4 regions of the Streptomyces sp. WAC 06738 genome follow, and region 4 is predicted to be linked to each of the others. Evidence: riboswitches for the same ligand, from Rfam matches in the RefSeq annotation. Region 4 holds a riboswitch; each other region holds the start of a gene.
What was found. Region 4 has a riboswitch for cyclic di-AMP ahead of DMB38_RS20950 (M23 family metallopeptidase). Riboswitches for the same ligand answer to the same signal wherever they lie in the genome.

Region 1 (4,672 bases), 1.3 Mb from region 4:
CCGATGCGCCCCTGGAGCCCCTTCACCCACGCCCGCGACGGGTGGTGCGCCGAGTCCGGCGACCGGGCGTGCAGCCCGTCGGCGTAGAGGGTGGTGTTCTCCCCGTCGAGCTTCTCGGTGACCACGACCTCGCGCCCCCGCAGCCCGGCCAGGTCACCGGCGCGGACGTCGTCCGAGGCCGCCCCCGGCGACCAGGGAAGATGCGGCGTACGGGGATAGTGCACACGCATGGGTCCGGCTCCGTGACGCGGTCGGGTCCGGCCACTCTAGAAGCGCCCGGCGGCGCCGCTCCAGCGAATAACCCGGCGGTCCGGGGGGCCCGGGTCAGGGCAGCAGGGACTCCCGCAGCACCCGGCCCTCCGACTGCGCGGGCGGGGCGACCCCGAGGATCGCCGACATGGTCGCCGCGAGGTCGACGTGGCGCGGGTCGCGCGGCGCGCGGCCGCGCCGGATCCGGTGGCCGGCCAGGATGAGCGGGACCGCGGTCTCCGCGCGGCTTCCGTGGCGGCCGTCGAAGCCCTCGGCCGGCGGGGTGAAGGAGAGCGCGTACGGCGCCGCCAGTTCGAGCACCAGCTCGCCGTACTGCGGTGCCATCCGCAGCGCCGCCTGGTCCGCCTTGGTGAACACCGCCGCGACGCCTTCGGTGTCCGCGAGCGCCGCGCGGGCACGCTCGATCGCGGCGGTCCCCGCGCCGAGGAGGTGCACGGAGGCGATGCTGCCGCCGGAGACCAGGACGGCATCGGTCTCCGGCGCCGGCCGGCCGCCGGAGACGATCACCTCGGGCGTGAAGCCCGCGGTGGCGAGGGCGGCGACCGCCTGCGCCGCCATCGGCGTCTTCCAGCCCGTCATGCCGTGGTCGCCGGTGACCACCCAGGTCGTCCGGCCGTAGAGGCCGAGGTCCTTCACCGTCCGGATCAGCCGCCCGATCCCGGCGTCGGTCTCGCGCAGGGTGTCGAGCATCCGGGGGTCGTCGGGCCCGAACGCGTGCCCGTCGCCGTCGAGGTCGCTGGAGTAGACCGCGAGGAAGTCCGGTCGCCGGGTGAGGGTCACCGCCGTGCCGCCGCTGTCGACGGGCCGCCCGGTGAGCATCGCGATCGCGTCGTCGACGCGCGCGCCGATGCGCCCGCCGGGCTGGGTGTAGAGGCCGTCGGGATCGCCGTACGAGGTGCCCTTGTCCTGGAGGATGAACCACTGCGCGGACCCGATCCGGATGCCCTGCGGCCGCCACGCCTGGGCGAGGCCCTCGACCGCGCTGTCGCGGCTCTGGCCGCGGGCGATGCCGGCCGCCTCGTCGTAGTAGTAGGCGGCGTTGCGGGTGCGGTCCGGGTGGGCGCCGCAGGAGACGGCCGTCCACGACTGGTTGGTGATGCTGGCCATCACGCCGGTGCTGGTGGTCAGCGAGCCGGCCCGTACCAGCGACGTCAGGTGGGGCATCGGCGCACGGCCGTCGAGGTAGTCGATGCCGAAGCCGTCGAGGGCGACGAAGATCAGCAGGCTGCGCGTGCGGGCGGCGTGCGCGGGCACGGTGGCGAGCGGTGACGCGAGGGCGCCGGCCACGGCGCCGGCGAGGACACCGCGTCGGGACAGAGAGGTGGCGGACATGGCGCGACCGTAGAAGCGAAACGCTCCCGGCCGGCGAGCACGGGGTGAACGGGCCGCGAATTCCCGCGTCCGTGCCCTCCGGACGCACCGCGGTCTTCACCGCCGGAGCGGAGAGCGCCGGTGGGGACACCGGCGCTCTCCGGCGGGTCAGTACGGACCGTAGACGTTGTCGATCGAGCCGTACCGGTCGGCCGCGTAGTTGCACGCGGCGGTGATGTTGGCGACCGGGTCGAAGCTGTCGGTCGAGGTGCCGGGTACGTGGTAGGCCTCGAAGGTGGGAGCGATGACCTGGAGCAGGCCCTTGGAGGGCGTGCCGTTGATGGCGTTGATATCCCAGTTGTTGATGGCCTGCGGGTCGCCCGCGGACTCCCGCATGATGTTGCGGTAAATGCCGTCGTAGGTCCCCGGGATGCCGTGCTCGGCCATGATGTCGAGCGACTCCCGGATCCAGCCGTCGAGGTTGTCCGGGTAGCTCGTGACGGACGCGCTCGTGGTCTTCAGGCCGGACTCGGATTCCTTCGGCTCGCTCGTGTCGGCCTTGGCGCCGAGCGAGAGTTCAAGGCCGGGGAGGATGAAGTGCGGGTTGTCGCCGACGGCCTCGCGGTTGTCCTTGTACAGCTTCTTCCAGCCGCCGCGTACGCCTTCCTTGTCGGCGATCTTCGACAGGGAATCTCCGGCGACCACGGCATAGGTGGCCGCTGCCGCGCCGGCGGTCGCCGCGGCGGGGGCCTCGGCGCGTACGCCGGTCTGGGGGGCGGACGCGGGGACGGAGCCGGCGGCGGATGCCGAGGACGCGCCGATCAGCGGGGCGGCGATCGCGACGCCGCTGACGCCGGCGAAGGTGATGCCGCGGCCGATCAGACGCAGCTTGGGACGGCGGTGCTTACCTCTTGCGGGCATGGGTCTTTCTCCTCCTGCGCCTGCGAGGTGAGCTGTCGGGTTCGGGCTGGAGATGCCCGGCCGCACCGCGGTGCGACTTCACCCCAAGCCGTTCCGGAATCCGGACCGGCGACTTACCTATGGGTCCCCCGCTCCTGCCGTGTGTCATTAGGGAACGGTTTCCGGATGGCGGCAGGATTCGGCGTCCACCCGGCTGGCGGAGACTTAAGCATGTCTTTCCGGTCCGGACAAGCTGCGGAACTCGTCCGGCCAATACGGGACCGGCTCGGAGGCCGGATGGGCGCCGCCGCGGAAAGCGGAGAAGTCCGCAACTCGCTTTCGGAACACGGAAACTGTGAATTCCCCCCGCCGGTGCCCGCGGCCGAACGTGATTCGCGTCACCGGACGGAGGGGGCCAATCGGTCAGAGGCGCGGGGCGATCGGGGGCGAATCCTTCAAATGGTACGTATCGCCTCGTCGGGGAATGTCCGACAAGTCCGTTTGTTCTTGACCGTCCGGCGGCGCGTATGCGCGAGGGGAATTCACGAATTCATCGCGGGGAACCCGTTCGCCCATGAGGGCGAAGGGGCGTCAACTGGCCAAGGGAAAAGGACGCCTTCCGGATCGCCGCCGGATTGCGGGCGGAGGAGGGGAAGTTGGCGGCTGCGGCCGGAAAGGCTCTCGCCAACTCCCTCAGCACTCCACCACGTTGACCGCGAGGCCGCCGCGGGCGGTTTCCTTGTACTTGACCTTCATGTCCGCACCCGTCTCCTTCATCGTCTTGATGGCCTTGTCGAGGGAGACGAAGTGCCGGCCGTCGCCGCGCAGTGCCATGCGGGCCGCCGTGATGGCCTTGACCGCCGCCATGCCGTTGCGTTCGATGCACGGGATCTGGACCAGGCCGCCGATCGGGTCGCAGGTCAGGCCCAGGTTGTGCTCGATGCCGATCTCGGCGGCGTTCTCCACCTGTTCCGGGGTGCCGCCGAGGATCTCGGCGAGGCCGCCCGCGGCCATGGAGCAGGCGGAGCCCACCTCTCCCTGGCAGCCGACCTCGGCGCCGGAGATGGAGGCGTTCTCCTTGAAGAGCATGCCGATCGCGCCGGCCGCGAGGAGGAAGCGGACCGCGGTGTCTTCCTCCCCGGCGCGGCTGTCCCCGCCCGGTACGAACTCCGTCGCGTAGTGGAGGACCGCGGGGATGATGCCCGCCGCGCCGTTGGTGGGGGCGGTGACGACGCGGCCGCCGGCGGCGTTCTCCTCGTTGACCGCCATCGCGTAGAGGGTGACCCACTCCATCGCGTGCGCCGCCGGGTCGCCCGCCGCGCGGAGCTGGCGGGCCTCGCCGGCGGCGCGGCGGCGGACCTTCAGGCCGCCGGGGAGGATGCCCTCCCGGCCGGTCCCGCGGGCGACGCACTCGCGCATGACCCGCCAGATCTCCAGCAGCCCGGCGCGGATCTCCGCCTCGGTGCGCCAGGCGCGCTCGTTCTCCAGCATCAGCGAGGAGAGCGACAGGCCGGTCTCGCGGGTGCGGCGCAGCATCTCGTCCGCGGTACGGAACGGGTGCTTCAGCACGGTGTCGTCGAGCTTGATCCGGTCCTCGCCGACCGCCTCCTCGTCGACGACGAAGCCGCCGCCCACCGAGTAGTACGTCTTCTCCAGCAGCGTCCCGCCGTCCGCGTCGTACGCGGCCAGCGTCATGCCGTTCGCGTGGTACGGCAGCGAGCGGCGCCGGTGCAGGACGAGATCGGCGGAGGCGTCGAAGGGGATCTCGTGGTCGCGCCCTATCTCGGCGCCCAGCAGGTGCAGCCGCCCGGTGGCGCGGATGCGCTCCACCTCGCCCTCGGCCCACTCGATGTCGACGGTGCGCGGCGAGTGGCCCTCCAGGCCGAGAAGCACGGCCTTGGGGGTGCCGTGGCCGTGGCCGGTGGCGCCCAGGGAGCCGAAGAGTTCGGCGCGTACGGCGGCGGTGTGGGCCAGCAGGCCCTCGTTCTTCAGCCGGCGCGCGAACATCCGGGAGGCCCGCATCGGGCCGACCGTGTGCGAGCTCGACGGGCCGATGCCGATCGAGAAGAGGTCGAAGACGGAGATGGCCACTCGGGACTCCCTTGTCCTTGCGTGGGGCGTGCGCGTGTGTGGTGCGGGTGGTGACGGCTTGCGCGTACGGCCCCGGGGCCCGGCGGCCCGCCGCGTCGCT
Region 2 (4,672 bases), 1.9 Mb from region 4:
GAGAAGCTGACGGAGAACGAGGCCGCCGCCATGGCGTTCATCCTCCTCTTCGCCGGCTTCGAGACCACCGTCAACCTGATCGGAAACGGGACGTACGCCCTCCTCACCCACCCCGCCGAGCGCGCCCGGCTGGCCGCGGATCCCGGGCTGCTGCCCTCCGCGGTGGAGGAACTGCTGCGCTACGACGGCCCGGTGGAGCTGGCGACGTGGCGGTTCGCCACCGAGCCGCTGGAGATCGGCGGGCAGCGCGTCGCCGTGGGCGACCCCGTGCTCGTCGTGCTGGCCGCCGCCGACCGCGACCCCGCGCGCTTCGCGGACCCCGACACCCTGGACCTGTCCCGGCGTGACAATCAGCACCTGGGCTACGGCCACGGCATCCACTACTGCCTCGGCGCCCCCCTCGCGAGGCTGGAGGCGCAGACCGCCCTGGGTACCTTGCTGCGCCGCCTTCCCGACCTGCGGCTGGCGGGCGAGACGTCCGAATTGCGGTGGCGCGGCGGGCTCATCATGCGGGGCCTGCGGACGCTTCCGGTGCACTTCGGGCGTTCGTTGTGATCTGCGCGTGACTATCAGGCGATCAACTTGTGATCGGCGGTGGTTCGGTATTAAGTTCGGCCACTGGCTCGAACACACAGGGAACGAAAGGCACTCGCATGCGCTCGGGTAACGGACGCCACCGACGTCCCCGCCAGGCCCCCGCGTTCGTCGTCGCGGCCGGTGCGACCGGGGCTGGTCTCGCCCTGCCGCTGCTGGGCGCGAGCGGCGCGAGCGCCGCCGACGCCGGCACGTGGGACCGGGTCGCCGAGTGCGAGAGCGGCGGGCTCTGGAGCGCCGACGAGGGCAACGGGTACTACGGCGGCCTGCAGTTGACGATGGACATGTGGCAGGAGTACGGCGGCGAGGAGTTCGCCTCGCAGCCCGACTACGCCAGCCGTGCGCAGCAGATCACTGTCGCCGAGCGCATCCTCGCCGGCATGGGCGCCGACAAGGCGTGGCCGGAGTGCGCCGAGGACGCCGGGCTGGACGGCGACGTCGGGGTGCCGGAGGTCGACCCCGGCGCCGAGCTGCCGCTGCTGCCGACGGCGCCGCCCACCCTCGCCCCGAGCCCGGACGACGACTCCCGTGGCCAGGACGAGGACGGGCGTACCGACAGCGAGGACGAGCGCGACCGCAAGGACGGCGACGACTCCCGGCAGGCCGGTGAGGGCGGCGGCAAGCACCGCGGCGGCCAGGACCCGGGCGAGCGCGACGGCGGCTCCGGCGAACGGACCGGCCGGGACGACGACACCGCCTCCGGCGAGGGCTCCGGCCGGCACCGCGCCCCGGACGCCTCCGCGACCCCGGCCCCGTCCTCGCCCGGCTCCCCCGAGGCCCCGCGCGAGGCCGTCGAGACCCCCGGCGCCTCCCAGTCGCCCGACGAGACCGAGCCGCCGGAGCCCGGCCGCGAGTGGATCGCCGAGATCCCCGGTGACGCGGACGAGCGCGGCGGGGACCGCAAGAGCGACGCCTCGGGACGCGACGCCGCGGCGGGCGGCGGCAGTTATACCGTCCGACCGGGTGACACCCTCTCGGATATTGCCAGCGAGCATTCCCTGTCGGGCGGATGGTCCGAGTTGTACGACGGGAACAAGAACTCCCTCGGTGAGGACCCCGACACCATCAAGCCTGGTCAGGAACTCGAATTGAGCGGGAACTGAACAGTCGGCGGGTGAAGTCGGCGCGGATTAGTCATATTTGACGTAATCGGCTGACCGGGCTACCTGACGGACGTAAAACCGGGCGTGGCATTTTCCGAGGTCTTTGAATCGCACACGCCTATGTGCTTACCGTCACATCGCTCGCCAACGCGAGCCCCGGTGATCGCCTCACGCCGAATCCTGTCGGCGTTCACCCGGGCCACCTGTGCATGAAGCACCGCTGACAGGAGCGGGGGACCCACGGTAAGCGCCGCTCCGGTCCAACGAGAAGGCGGACCGGACGGCTTGGGGTCAAGCCGCACGTATGACGTACGGCCGGGCACTCACAGCCCGCACCCGACAGCTCACCTCGCAGGCGTCGGTGAGAAAAGAGCACCATGCTTCTTCCTGCCGGAATGGGTAAGCACCGCCGCCCCACCGCACAGGCACGCCTTGGCACACACTCCCGCGTGGTCGTTCTCATGGGCGCCACCGGAACCGCGATCGGGCTGCCGGTGCTCGGCGCCCAGCACGCGTCCGCGGCCCCCATCGATACATGGGAACGGGTGGCCGCCTGCGAGTCCAGCGGAAATTGGGCGACGAATACGGGGAACGGCTATTTCGGCGGCGTCCAGTTCTCCCAGTCGAGCTGGGAGGCCGCCGGCGGCCGCAGCTTCGCCCCGCGCGCCGACCTGGCGTCGAAGGAGCAGCAGATCGCCGTCGCGGAGCGGCTGCTTTCCATGCAGGGACCGGGCGCGTGGCCCAAGTGCGGCCCGCGCGCGGGTCTGGCGGCGAGCGGTCCGGCCGCCGGGCCGACCGTCCCACCGGCGCCACAGGAGGCCCCGCAGCAGCCGCAGGAACAGCCGCAGCCGCCGCAGGAGCCGCAGGAGGCCCAGACGCTGCCGGCCCCGGCGGCGCAGGAGCAGGCGCCGCAGGAGGCCCCGGAGGGCACCGAGGCAAGCGGCGCCGCCGAGCAGACGCAGCCGGAGTCCCGCACGGTCTTCCGCGGCTTCTACTACGAGGTCCGCGAGGGCGACACCCTCGACGACATCGCCCAGCGGCACGGCGCGGAGAGCTGGCAGCAGTTGTACGAGGACAACAAGCCGGTCGTCGGCGAGAACCCGGACCTGATCCGGCCGGGACAGAAGCTGAAGGTGAACTAGCCCCGCGCGCGGGCGGGCCGCACCGGACCACGAGCCGGCCGGCCCGCCCGCGCCGTGTGCACCGCCGCCGCCTGCCGCCCCCTGGTGCCCCTCTGGCGCCGCCCGCTGCCCGGCACGCCGCCGCGGTACGGCGCGGCCGTCCCGGCCCGTCCGGTGCGCGGGCCGGGACGACCACGCCGTACGCCACCCGCCCCCGCGGGCCCCGCCTCCGCGGGCCCCGCCTCCGCGGCTCCCGTTGCGCGCCGCCGCCGGTGGCCCGTCCCCCGAGCCGCGGCCCGAACCGTCTCGTACCGCGGAATGCGGCCGGGTGCGCGCCGGGGCCGTCACCCGGGGCGGCTAGGCTCAGGGCGGAACCCGTAGCGAATCCCTCCGAAGGAGACACCGTGCCGTCCATCGACGTCGTCGTAGCCCGAGAGATTCTCGACTCCCGCGGCAACCCCACGGTCGAGGTCGAGGTCGGCCTCGACGACGGCAGCACCGGCCGTGCTGCCGTTCCGTCCGGCGCCTCCACCGGCGCCTTCGAGGCCCTGGAGCTGCGCGACGGGGACAAGGCCCGTTACGGCGGGAAGGGTGTCGAGAAGGCCGTGCTCGCCGTCATCGAGCAGATCGGCCCCGAGCTCGTCGGCTACGACGCCACCGAGCAGCGCCTCATCGACCAGGCGATGTTCGACCTCGACGCCACCCCCGACAAGTCCTCCCTCGGCGCCAACGCCATCCTCGGCGTCTCCCTCGCCGTCGCGCACGCCGCCTCCGAGGCGTCCGACCTGCCGCTCTTCCGCTACCTCGGCGGTCCCAACGCGCACGTGCTGCCGGTGCCGATGATGAACATCCTCAACGGCGGCAGCCACGCCGACTCCAACGTGGACATCCAGGAGTTCATGATCGCGCCGATCGGCGCCGAGTCGTTCTCCGAGGCCGTCCGCTGCGGCGCGGAGATCTACCACCAGCTCAAGGCCGTCCTCAAGGAGCGCGGCCTGTCCACGGGACTCGGCGACGAGGGCGGCTTCGCGCCGAACCTCGACTCCAACCGGGACGCGCTGGACCTCATCATCGAGGCGATCCAGAAGGCCGGCTACACCGCGGGCCAGGACGTCGCCCTCGCGCTCGACGTCGCCGCCTCCGAGTTCTACAAGGACGGCGTGTACGTCTTCGAGGGCAAGGGCCGCTCCGCCGCCGAGATGACGGAGTACTACGAGCAGCTCGTCGCGGACTACCCGCTGGTGTCCATCGAGGACCCGCTCTTCGAGGACGACTGGGCCGGCTGGCACGTACTGACCGAGCGCCTCGGCGACAAGGTGCAGATCGTCGGCGACGACCTCTTCGTCACCAACCCCGAGCGGCTCCAGCGCGGCATCGACGAGGGCTCGGCCAACGCGCTGCTGGTCAAGGTGAACCAGATCGGCTCGCTCACCGAGACCCTGGACGCCGTCGAGCTGGCCCAGCGCAACGGCTTCAAGTGCATGATGTCCCACCGCTCCGGCGAGACCGAGGACGTCACCATCGCCGACCTGGCCGTCGCCACGAACTGCGGCCAGATCAAGACCGGCGCCCCCGCCCGCTCCGAGCGGGTCGCCAAGTACAACCAGCTCCTGCGCATCGAGGAGATCCTCGACGACGCCGCCGAGTACGCGGGCCGCAGCGCCTTCCCGCGCTACAAGAACGGCTGAACGGGCCGACCCGTACGACATCGGCGTCGGACGCCCCCGGCCCCGGCCGCACCGCGTAAGGTGCGACCGGGGCCGACCACCGCTTGCCGCCCGGGGAGGACGCGACGCACATGGCCAGGGAGCGCTTCTCCACCACCACCCGGCTCAAGCTGCTCGGCGAGCAGGC
Region 3 (4,672 bases), 2.0 Mb from region 4:
GCCACCTGGCGGTGGAGCTCTTCGAGGCGGAGGGGCCGGACGGCGAGCCCCGGATCCTCGTCAACGAGCTGGCCATGCGCCCGCACAACTCCGGCCACTGGACCCAGGACGGCGCCGTCACCTCGCAGTTCGCCAACCACGTGCGCGCCGTGCTCGACCTGCCGCTGGGCGACCCGCGCCCGCGCGCGCCCTGGACGGTGATGGCGAACGTCCTCGGCGGCGACTACCCCGACATGTACCCGGCGTACCTGCACTGCATGGCCCGGGACCCGGGGCTGAAGATCCACATGTACGGCAAGGACGTGAAGCCCGGCCGCAAGGTCGGCCACGTCAACACCTACGGCGACGACCTGGCCGATGTGCGCGCCCGCGCCCGCCACGCCGCCGACTACCTGCGGGGGACGATCACGGAATGAGCACCGTATGAGCGCGGAGAACGGCCCGCTGGTCGGCATCGTCATGGGCTCCGACTCCGACTGGCCGGTCATGGAGGCGGCGGCGCAGGCCCTCGACGAGTTCGAGGTCCCGTACGAGGTCGACGTCGTCTCCGCGCACCGGATGCCGCGCGAGATGATCGCCTACGGCGAGGAGGCCGCGTCGCGCGGCCTGCGCACCCTCATCGCCGGCGCCGGCGGCGCCGCCCACCTCCCGGGCATGCTCGCCTCCGTGACCCCCCTCCCGGTCATCGGCGTCCCGGTCCCGCTGAAGTACCTCGACGGCATGGACTCCCTGCTCTCCATCGTCCAGATGCCCGCCGGCGTCCCGGTCGCCGCGGTCTCCGTGGCCGGCGCCCGCAACGCGGGCCTCCTGGCCGCCCGCATCCTGGCCGCCCACGACGAGGACCTCCGCGCCCGGATGACGGCGTTCCAGGAGGACCTGAACCACCAGGCCCGCGACAAGGGCGCCCGCCTCCGCCGCAAGACCACCCGCGCGGACTGACACACCGTCCGATCCGGGCCCGGTCGTCCGGCTGTCAGCCTGCGCGGATAGCGTGTGTCCCACGCTATCCGCGCAGGGAGGACGACCTTATGAACGGCGAACTGCTCGCGCGTGCGCGCGAGGTGCTGCGGGCGCACCCCGTCGTCGACGGGCACAACGACCTTCCCTGGGCCCTGCGCGAGCAGGTGACGTACGACATCGACCGGCGTGACATCGCCGTCGACCAGCGCGCGCGGCTGCACACCGACCTCCCGCGGCTGCGGGCCGGCGGGGTGGGGGCGCAGTTCTGGTCCGTGTACGTGAGCGCCGACCTGGCCGGGGACGCCGCCGTGAGCGCGTGTCTGGAGCAGATCGACGTGGTGCGGCGGCTCGCCGACCGCTATCCCGGGGAGCTGCGGCTCGCCGTGACCGCCGACGAGGTGGAGGCGGCGCGGGCCGACGGGCGGATCGCCTCGCTGATGGGGGCCGAGGGCGGGCACTCCATCGCCAACTCGCTCGCCACCCTCCGCGCCTTCCGCCGGCTCGGCGTGCGCTACATGACGCTCACGCACAACGACAACACCGATTGGGCCGACTCCGCCACCGACGAGCCGCGGCACGGCGGGCTCACCGCCTTCGGCGAGGAGGTGGTGCGCGAGATGAACCGGGTCGGCATGCTCGTCGACCTCTCCCACGTGGCGCCCTCGACCATGCGCCACGCGCTGCGCGTCACCGAGGCGCCGGTCGTTTTCTCCCATTCATCCGCTCGGGCCCTGTGTGACCACCCGCGCAACATTCCGGATGATGTGCTGGAAATGCTCCCCGCCAACGGCGGTGTGGCGATGGCCACGTTCGTGCCGAAGTTCGTCCTGCCCGCCGCCGTGGCGTGGACTGCGGAGGTGGACGAGCACATGACCGCCCGGGGCCTCGACCCGTTCGGCGCGGACGACGAAGCGGTCCGCGTACGGCGTGCGTTCGAGGAGGCGCACCCGCGGCCGCAGGCGACGGCCGCGACCGTGGCGGATCATCTGGATCATATGCGCGAAGTGGCGGGAATCGACCATATCGGTATCGGCGGCGACTTCGACGGCACGCCGTTCACGCCGGAGGATCTCGCGGACGTGGCCGGTTATCCGCATCTCGTCGCCGAGCTGCTGCACCGCCGTTGGTCGGAAGAAGACCTGGCCAGGCTCCTGTGGGCCAACGCGCTACGGGTGTTGCGCGACGCCGAGGCGGCGGCGCGCGAAGTGGCCGCCCGGCGCGGCCCGTCGATCGCCACCATCGAACAGCTCGACGGCCCCGCGAAGGTCCAGGGGTGAGCAGAGTGACATAAGTCACTCACAGAATTCTCATCTCGTGCGGCACCGCGCCCGGCTCCTCATTTATCGACAAGTCTCTACCGGAGAGGGGAGATTGGGGAGCGCCACGGGATGGGGCGATTGTCGGGCTGATTCCGATGTGATGTGGGGAACGGCCTTGATGACGTTTCACAGCTTGTTCTGTTTTCGGCTGTGTGATTACGGTGCTCGGCGTGCTCGCGCCACCGATGCGGGTACCTCGTCGCCGTAACGCCGAATCCTGTCGGCGGCGACGGGCAGGCACTTCAGCTTTCACGGCAGGAGCGGGGGACCCAGGTAAGTGCCGCACCGCGCGCGCAAGCGCGGGACGGCTTGGGGTGAAGCCATGCTCCGCATGGCCGGGCATCTCCAGCTCGAACCCGACAGCTCACCTCGCAGGCGTCGGAGAGGAGCATGTCCATGTCCGCACGCGGACGTCACCGTCGCCTGGGCCGGATAGCCCGGGGCAGCAGGGCCCTCATCGTCACCGCCGGCAGCGCCGGCGTCGCCATCCCGCTCATCGCCGGCGGCCACGCCCAGGCCGCCTCCGTCGACACCTGGGACCGCGTGGCCCAGTGCGAGAGCGGCGGCGACTGGAGCATCAGCACCGGCAACGGCTTCTACGGCGGCCTGCAGTTCGTGCAGAGCACCTGGGAGGGCTACGGCGGCACCCAGTACGCGCCGCGCGCCGACCAGGCCACCAAGGAGCAGCAGATCGAGATCGCCGAGAAGGTCCTCGCCTCGCAGGGCCCCGGCGCCTGGCCGGTCTGCTCGGTGCAGGCCGGGCTCACCCAGGGCGGCCCCGCCCCGGACCTCTCCACCGGCGGCGGCGAGGAGAGCGAGCCCGAGGCGCAGCCCGCCAAGGACGAGGCCCCGAAGCAGGAGAAGGCGCCGGAGAAGAAGTTCAAGAAGGCCGGCAACTACACCGTCGTCTCCGGTGACACCCTGTGGGACATCGCGCGCAAGCACGGCATCGAGGGCGGCTGGCAGACGATCTACGAGGGCAACAAGGACGTCATCGGCGACGACCCGGACCTGATCTTCCCCGGTCAGGAGTACGAGTTCGACGGCGGCGAAGAGGTCACCCTCGAGGAGCCGGAGACCACGTCGGCCCAGCCGTCCTCCGCGCAGGAGGAGAAGCCGGCGGCCGAGGAGCAGCAGGAGGAGCAGTCCGCCGAGGCCGCTCCCGCGGGCGGGTTCTCCGCCCCGATCGACGCCGGTCTCTCCACCGCCTACCGGGCCGCGGGCGGTTCCTGGTCCAGCGGTTACCACACCGGTGTCGACTTCTCCGCCGGCACCGGCACCCCGGTCAAGGCCGTCACCTCCGGCACCGTCGTCAAGGCCGGCAACGGCGCAGACGGCGGCGCGTACGGCATCGCCGTCGTGATCAAGCACGACGACGGCCACTACAGCCAGTACGCCCACCTGTCGTCCACCTCGGTGAGCGTGGGCCAGAGCGTGGGCGCCGGCGACCAGATCGGTCTCTCCGGCTCCACCGGCAACTCCACCGGGCCGCACCTGCACTTCGAGGTGCGCACCAGCCCGGACTACGGTTCCGACGTCGACCCGGTCGCGTACCTGCGCGACAACGGCGTCTCCATCTGAGGGTCCCCCGCAGGCGCAACCCCCCGTTTCCGGCGGAACGGGGGGTTCGCCGTGTCCTGCGGCCCGGAGCCGCCCGCGCTACGCCGCCGGGCGGCCCATCGCGCGGAAGGTCCAGCCCGCGGCGCGCCACGGCACCGGGTCGAGCGTGTTCCGGCCGTCGATCAGGTGCGGCCGGGAGACGACCTGCGCGAGCTGCCCGGCGTCGAGGGCGCGGAACTCCGGCCACTCGGTGAGGTGCAGCACGAGGTCGGCGCCGCGCAGCGCGTCCTTTGCCGACTCGGCGTAGCGCAGGGTGGGGAAGACGCGGCGGGCGTTGTCCATGCCCTTCGGGTCGTAGACGGTGACCTGGCCGCCCTGGAGGTGGATCTGCCCGGCGACGTTGAGCGCGGGGGAGTCGCGCACGTCGTCGGAGTCGGGCTTGAACGCGGCGCCCAGGACGGCGATGCGGCGGCCGAGGAAGGTGCCGCCGCAGGCTTCGCGGGCGAGTTCGACCATGTGGGCGCGGCGGCGCATGTTGATCGAGTCGACCTCGCGGAGGAACGTGAGCGCCTGGTCGACGCCGAGTTCACCGGCGCGGGCCATGAACGCGCGGATGTCCTTGGGCAGGCAGCCGCCGCCGAAGCCGATCCCGGCGCGCAGGAACTTCTTGCCGATCCGGTCGTCGTAGCCGATCGCCTCGGCCAGCTTCACCACGTCACCGCCCGCCGCCTCGCAGATCTCCGCCATCGCGTTGATGAACGAGATCTTCGTGGCGAGGAAGGAGTTGGCGGCCGTCTTCACCAGCTCGGCGGTGGGGTAGTCGGCGACCACGA
Region 4 (4,672 bases):
GCCTACCGCGTGGGGAACGGTGCGCTGGACCTGATGGTCCGGTCCAGCCGCCCCGATGCCACCGGCGGTGAGCGGCGGGTCCGCTGGGCGCTGCGGTGGCTGCCGGCCGCGCTCATCGTCGTGGGGGCGGTGTTCTTCTGGTTCACGCCGGAGGGGCTGAGGTCGTCGCCGGTCTTCGAGACCACCCCGCTGGTCGCCGCCGCGCTGCTCACCCTGCGCGGCACCATCGCCGTCGCCGTCGCCGCCCTGGTGGTGGACGTCGCGCTCGAAATCCTCAACGGCACCGCCACGAGGCCCGACGCGCTCACCCAGATGGTGTCGCAGGCCGTGCTCGGCGCCCTGGCCATCGGCATCAACCTCCTCATCCAGCGCAACTACCGCCGGCTGACCTCCGCCCGCCACGTCGCCGTCGCCGCGCAGCGCGCCGTGCTGCCGAACCCGCCGGACGGCTTCGGCACGCTGCGGGTCGCCGCCCGCTACCAGGCCGCGGACGCCGACGCCCGGATCGGCGGCGACCTCTACGCCGTGCAGGAGGGCCCGTACGGCGTGCGCTGCATCGTCGGCGACGTACGCGGCAAGGGGCTGGAGGCGGTGGAGTCCGTGGCGGTCGTCATCGGCGCTTTCCGGGAGGCGGCCGAGGAGGAGGCGGGGCTCGCGGGAGTCGCGCGGCGGCTGGAACGCGCGCTGCAGCGCCAGGAGACGGGGCGCAGCGGCCTCGACCGGGTGGAGGGGTTCACGACCGCGGTGCTGGCGGAGGTCGACCGCGAGGGCGGCGCGCTGCGGCTGCTCAACCGCGGCCATCCGGCGCCGCTGCTGCTCGGGCCGGACGGCGCGGCGCGCACGCTGCACCCGCGCGAGCACGCGCTGCCGCTGGGCATGGGCGACCTGGGTACGTGGCCGGACGAGCTGATGGAGGAGGCGTTCCCGCCGGGCGCGGCGCTCGTCCTCTTCACGGACGGCGTGACCGAGGCGCGGAACAAGGCGGGCGTCTTCTACGACCCGCTGACCCGGCTGGACGGCCGGCTGTTCGACGGGCCGCACGAACTCCTGGACGCCCTCCTGGACGACGTGACCCGTTATACGGGCGGAAGGATCGCGGACGACATGGCGCTCTTCGCCCTCGCCCGCTCCCGTACCCCGTTCGCGGAGCCGCCGGACTCGCCCCCGGCCGCACACGCTCCGTAGTGGAACAGCGCCCCTCCGCATAACAACTGATGCACGATCAGCTAACGACCGGACCTCACTGCGCGTAATCAGGGCGTCAACTTGTCCGTTTCCGCTGGTGCATGCCCGGATCGTCCGCGGTAAAGCACAACTGAATAACGGGAACGACTTGGAATCGAACGCCGTCGTCCGCTAGCGTGCGGTAACGCAGCGCGGTCGTCACTGCCGTCGCAAGAGGCGGCACCGTGCGCCGTCGCCGAATCCCGCACGAGTCACAACTGCAGCAACGGCAACACCTAGGGAACCGGGGAACCACCACCTTGGGGTGAATCGGGCCAACCTCCGCGAGGAGGCGGCCCGTAGGAGACCTTCCTGCTCCGAACCCGTCAGCTAACCCGGTAGGCGAGAAGGAAGGAAAGGAGTACGCCTTCGTGGCGTCCTACAGGTCTGGGCCTGGCTACGGCCATGGCTATGACGATTACGGCTACGACGGCTATGCGCCCGGCGGCTACGCCCCCGAGGGGTATGCGCCCACCGGTTACGCCGCCGAAGAGCCGGTCGACGAAGTCCTCCCCGAGGACGACCTTCCCTCCCGCGGCCGTCGGCGCCTTCCCCGGCAGCGCGGCGGCAGCATGGCGCGCAGCGGCGCCGTACTCGGCGTGGGCGTCTTCGCCGCCGTCGGCGCGGGCAGCATGGCCACGGCGCAGGAGAAGCCGCCGGTCGCGATATCCATGCCCGACCAGGTCGACACCGTGGCGAACCGGATAAGCGCCCAACTCCCGGACGCGGAGAGCCTGCCGGGCGTCGGCGAGCTGATGCCGAGCGAGGAGGAGCCCGCTTCCGACTCGGTCGTCACCACGGCTCCGCTCACCCAGGTCAGCTACGCCAGCGACACCGACACCGCGAACCAGCCCGCCGACTCCGGCGAGGCGCTGCGGGCCCGCATCCTGGAGCAGGCCGAGCAGCAGCAGGCGGAGGCCGACGCCTCCGCCCGCGCGGCGGCCGAGGCCGAGGCCGCCAAGCAGGCGGCCGAGGAGGCCGCCGAGGCGAAGGCGGCGGAAGAGGAGCGCCAGCGCCGCCTGGAGGAGGAGCGCCGCCGCAAGGCGGAAGAGGAAGCCCGCCGCAAGGCGGAGGCGGAGCGCCTCGCCAAGCTCGCCGCCAGCTACGTCGCCCCGGTCGCGAATTACACGCTCACCTCGACGTTCGGCGAGTCCGGCGACATGTGGGCCGCGGGCCACACGGGCCAGGACTTCGCCGCCTCCACCGGCACCCCGGTCAAGGCGGTGCACGGCGGCACGATCACCGAGGCCGGCTGGGCCGGCTCGTATGGCTACCGCATCGTCCTCACGCTCGAGGACGGCACCGAAGTCTGGTACTGCCATCTCTCCTCCATCATCCAGTCCTCCGGCGAGGTGACGACCGCCGACGTCATCGGGCGCGTGGGCGCCACGGGCAACGTCACCGGCCCGCACCTGCACCTTGAGGTACGACCCGGCGGCGGGGACGCAGTGGACCCCCTCGCCTGGCTGCGCAACAACGGCGCCCCGGTCTGATCCACCCGGCGGGCCCAGCGCCCCGGCCCCCACGGCCGGGACGGGTACCCGCCGCACGGACCGCTAGCCCCCATAACCCCTCTCCCACGTCTCCGGCGTGCCCGAACGCAACTTCCCCCGTGGCGTACGAGCACGCACCGAGACCGCCGGCGGCCCTGGTGGCCGACCCCCCGACACCAGGGCCGTCGGCACTTTCCCGGGACCTACTCCCCGGGCCCGCAGAGGCAGAACGGATGCCCGGCGGGATCGGCGAACACCGGACAACTGCCCCCCGCCTCCGAGAGCCGCGTGGCCCCGAGCCGCAGCGCCAGCTCACCGGCGGCGGTGGAGTCGTCGACGCCGAAGCAGATGTGCATCTGCTGCGGGTAGGTGCGGTCGAGGTCGGGCCAGAGCGGCGGCCGGTAGCCTTCGACTTCCTCGAAGGCCAGCCGTGGAAAGCTCTCTTCGTCCTTGGCGATCACCATCCAGTCCTCGCGGATGACCCGCATGCCGAGCAACTGCGTGTAGAAGTCGGCGAGCTGACGGGCGTCGGCGCAGTCGAGCACGATGTTCCTGACGTAGGCGTCCATGGCGGCAGCCTGCCACGCACGGCGGACACCGCGGGGAGACCAGCGGCGGCGATTCAGGCAGCCGCGGTGGCAGCGGCAGGGCGGGATCCCCCGGCGGCGATCTCACCCAGGGCGGCGCGGATGGTGTGGAGCATCCGCTGGGGCCGCTCGAAGGCGTCGGTCGCGGTGAACCGGAGCATGCGCCGGACCTCGGGGCAGCGCCCCAGGTCGTTGAAGCGCTCGATGTCGGCGAGATGGGCGGCCCGGCTGCCGTGGAAGCCGTAGCCCTCGATCTCGACGACGAGCCCCGCCGCCGGAAAGAAGAAGTCCACCCGTATCCGCCGGCCGTTGGGCGCGGTGAACGGCACTTGGCTGAGCGGCCGCAGCCCGGCGTCGTACATCCGCAGCCGCGCGACGGTCTCGGCGGGGGACCCGGAGCGAGGATCGACGAGCGCCAGCCGCTGCCGCGCCTGGACCACACCCCGCCGCTGCCCGATACCGGCAAGGGCCTCGGAGACCGCATGCAGATCGGTCACCTGCTCCCGCCACCGCCGCGGCCACCCTCCGCCGGGCGCGAGCGGCCGCCGGGTCAGGGCGGACTCCACGGCCACGAGCGCGGCGTCCCGCTCGGCTGTACGCAGCAGGTCGACGAGGGTCCGCGCGGCGCCGGTCACACGCAGCCCCGCGACACTGACGATCTCGTCGTCACTCAGGGCGGTCCGATGCAGCAGGCACCCCTCGGGCGCCCGCCCCCGCGCCCGCACGTGCGTGAACTCGGGCCGCACGGCGAGGACTTCGACCCCGAGCAGATGAGCCGCGGCACTGTGACTGACGACCAGCTCCGGCCGCCCGGCCTGCGCCACCCGCAACCGCAACCGCAGGTCAGGAACCCGCCCCGGCTCCACCCACACCCCGGCCCGAACCTTCCGCCACCCCTCTTTCCGCAACCGCCGCACCAACACCCCGGACGACCACCCGGCCGCCAAAGCCTCGGCACACACCAACACCCCACCGTTCCCAGCCGCCAACGCCCCCAGCGACCCAAGTTCCCCCGTCATGCCCCCACCCTCCCCCAAATCCCCACCCCCCGCTTCCCCTGTGGATAACTCCCGCTCGAGGGCCTGCCAATCCGGGGCTGAGATCACAAGGTAGTGCCGTCAGGATCTGGGGCTGTCACGCATGAGAACAACACCGAACACGGCGTCCATCGAGGCCCATTCAAGGCGGCCGGTGATACCTGCAGGGGCGGGCATCCGGTGCCTCCAATACGCTCAGGACCCGGATCTGAGACGCTTCTTCTTGAGGGGCGCCCGCCGCCTCTCGGCTACAGCCTCCGCCACGCGTTCCGCACACTGGGACGGATCTTCGTGCTCCCAGAAACGCAGGATCATCCAGCCAGCGTTCAGA

Region 1: it holds a riboswitch for cyclic di-AMP, as region 4 does, so the genes downstream of both, DMB38_RS26820 (transglycosylase SLT domain-containing protein) here and DMB38_RS20950 (M23 family metallopeptidase) in region 4, are expected to answer to the same signal.
Region 2: it holds a riboswitch for cyclic di-AMP, as region 4 does, so the genes downstream of both, DMB38_RS37470 (transglycosylase family protein) here and DMB38_RS20950 (M23 family metallopeptidase) in region 4, are expected to answer to the same signal.
Region 3: it holds a riboswitch for cyclic di-AMP, as region 4 does, so the genes downstream of both, DMB38_RS11595 (transglycosylase family protein) here and DMB38_RS20950 (M23 family metallopeptidase) in region 4, are expected to answer to the same signal.

The regions. Positions count from the first base shown of each region.
Region 1 covers NZ_CP029618.1:6,073,622-6,078,293, forward strand. The annotation lists gene DMB38_RS26810 (RNA ligase family protein) at 1-230, opposite strand, end outside; gene DMB38_RS26815 (alkaline phosphatase family protein) at 325-1,602, opposite strand; gene DMB38_RS26820 (transglycosylase SLT domain-containing protein) at 1,750-2,502, opposite strand; cyclic di-AMP (ydaO/yuaA leader) riboswitch at 2,506-2,696, opposite strand; gene DMB38_RS26825 (L-serine ammonia-lyase) at 3,175-4,572, opposite strand.
Region 2 covers NZ_CP029618.1:2,822,918-2,827,589, reverse strand. The annotation lists gene DMB38_RS11845 (cytochrome P450) at 1-555, shown strand, start outside; gene DMB38_RS11840 (transglycosylase family protein) at 654-1,697, shown strand; cyclic di-AMP (ydaO/yuaA leader) riboswitch at 1,859-2,070, shown strand; gene DMB38_RS37470 (transglycosylase family protein) at 2,147-2,839, shown strand; gene eno (phosphopyruvate hydratase) at 3,223-4,506, shown strand; gene DMB38_RS11825 (septum formation initiator family protein) at 4,617-4,672, shown strand, end outside.
Region 3 covers NZ_CP029618.1:2,772,211-2,776,882, reverse strand. The annotation lists gene DMB38_RS11610 (5-(carboxyamino)imidazole ribonucleotide synthase) at 1-416, shown strand, start outside; gene purE (5-(carboxyamino)imidazole ribonucleotide mutase) at 424-939, shown strand; gene DMB38_RS11600 (dipeptidase) at 1,029-2,237, shown strand; cyclic di-AMP (ydaO/yuaA leader) riboswitch at 2,478-2,672, shown strand; gene DMB38_RS11595 (transglycosylase family protein) at 2,676-3,860, shown strand; gene DMB38_RS11590 (UDP-glucose/GDP-mannose dehydrogenase family protein) at 3,939-4,672, opposite strand, start outside.
Region 4 covers NZ_CP029618.1:4,751,084-4,755,755, forward strand. The annotation lists gene DMB38_RS20945 (PP2C family protein-serine/threonine phosphatase) at 1-1,185, shown strand, start outside; cyclic di-AMP (ydaO/yuaA leader) riboswitch at 1,409-1,584, shown strand; gene DMB38_RS20950 (M23 family metallopeptidase) at 1,596-2,717, shown strand; gene DMB38_RS20955 (VOC family protein) at 2,921-3,286, opposite strand; gene DMB38_RS20960 (endonuclease domain-containing protein) at 3,340-4,176, opposite strand; gene DMB38_RS20965 (very short patch repair endonuclease) at 4,537-4,672, opposite strand, start outside.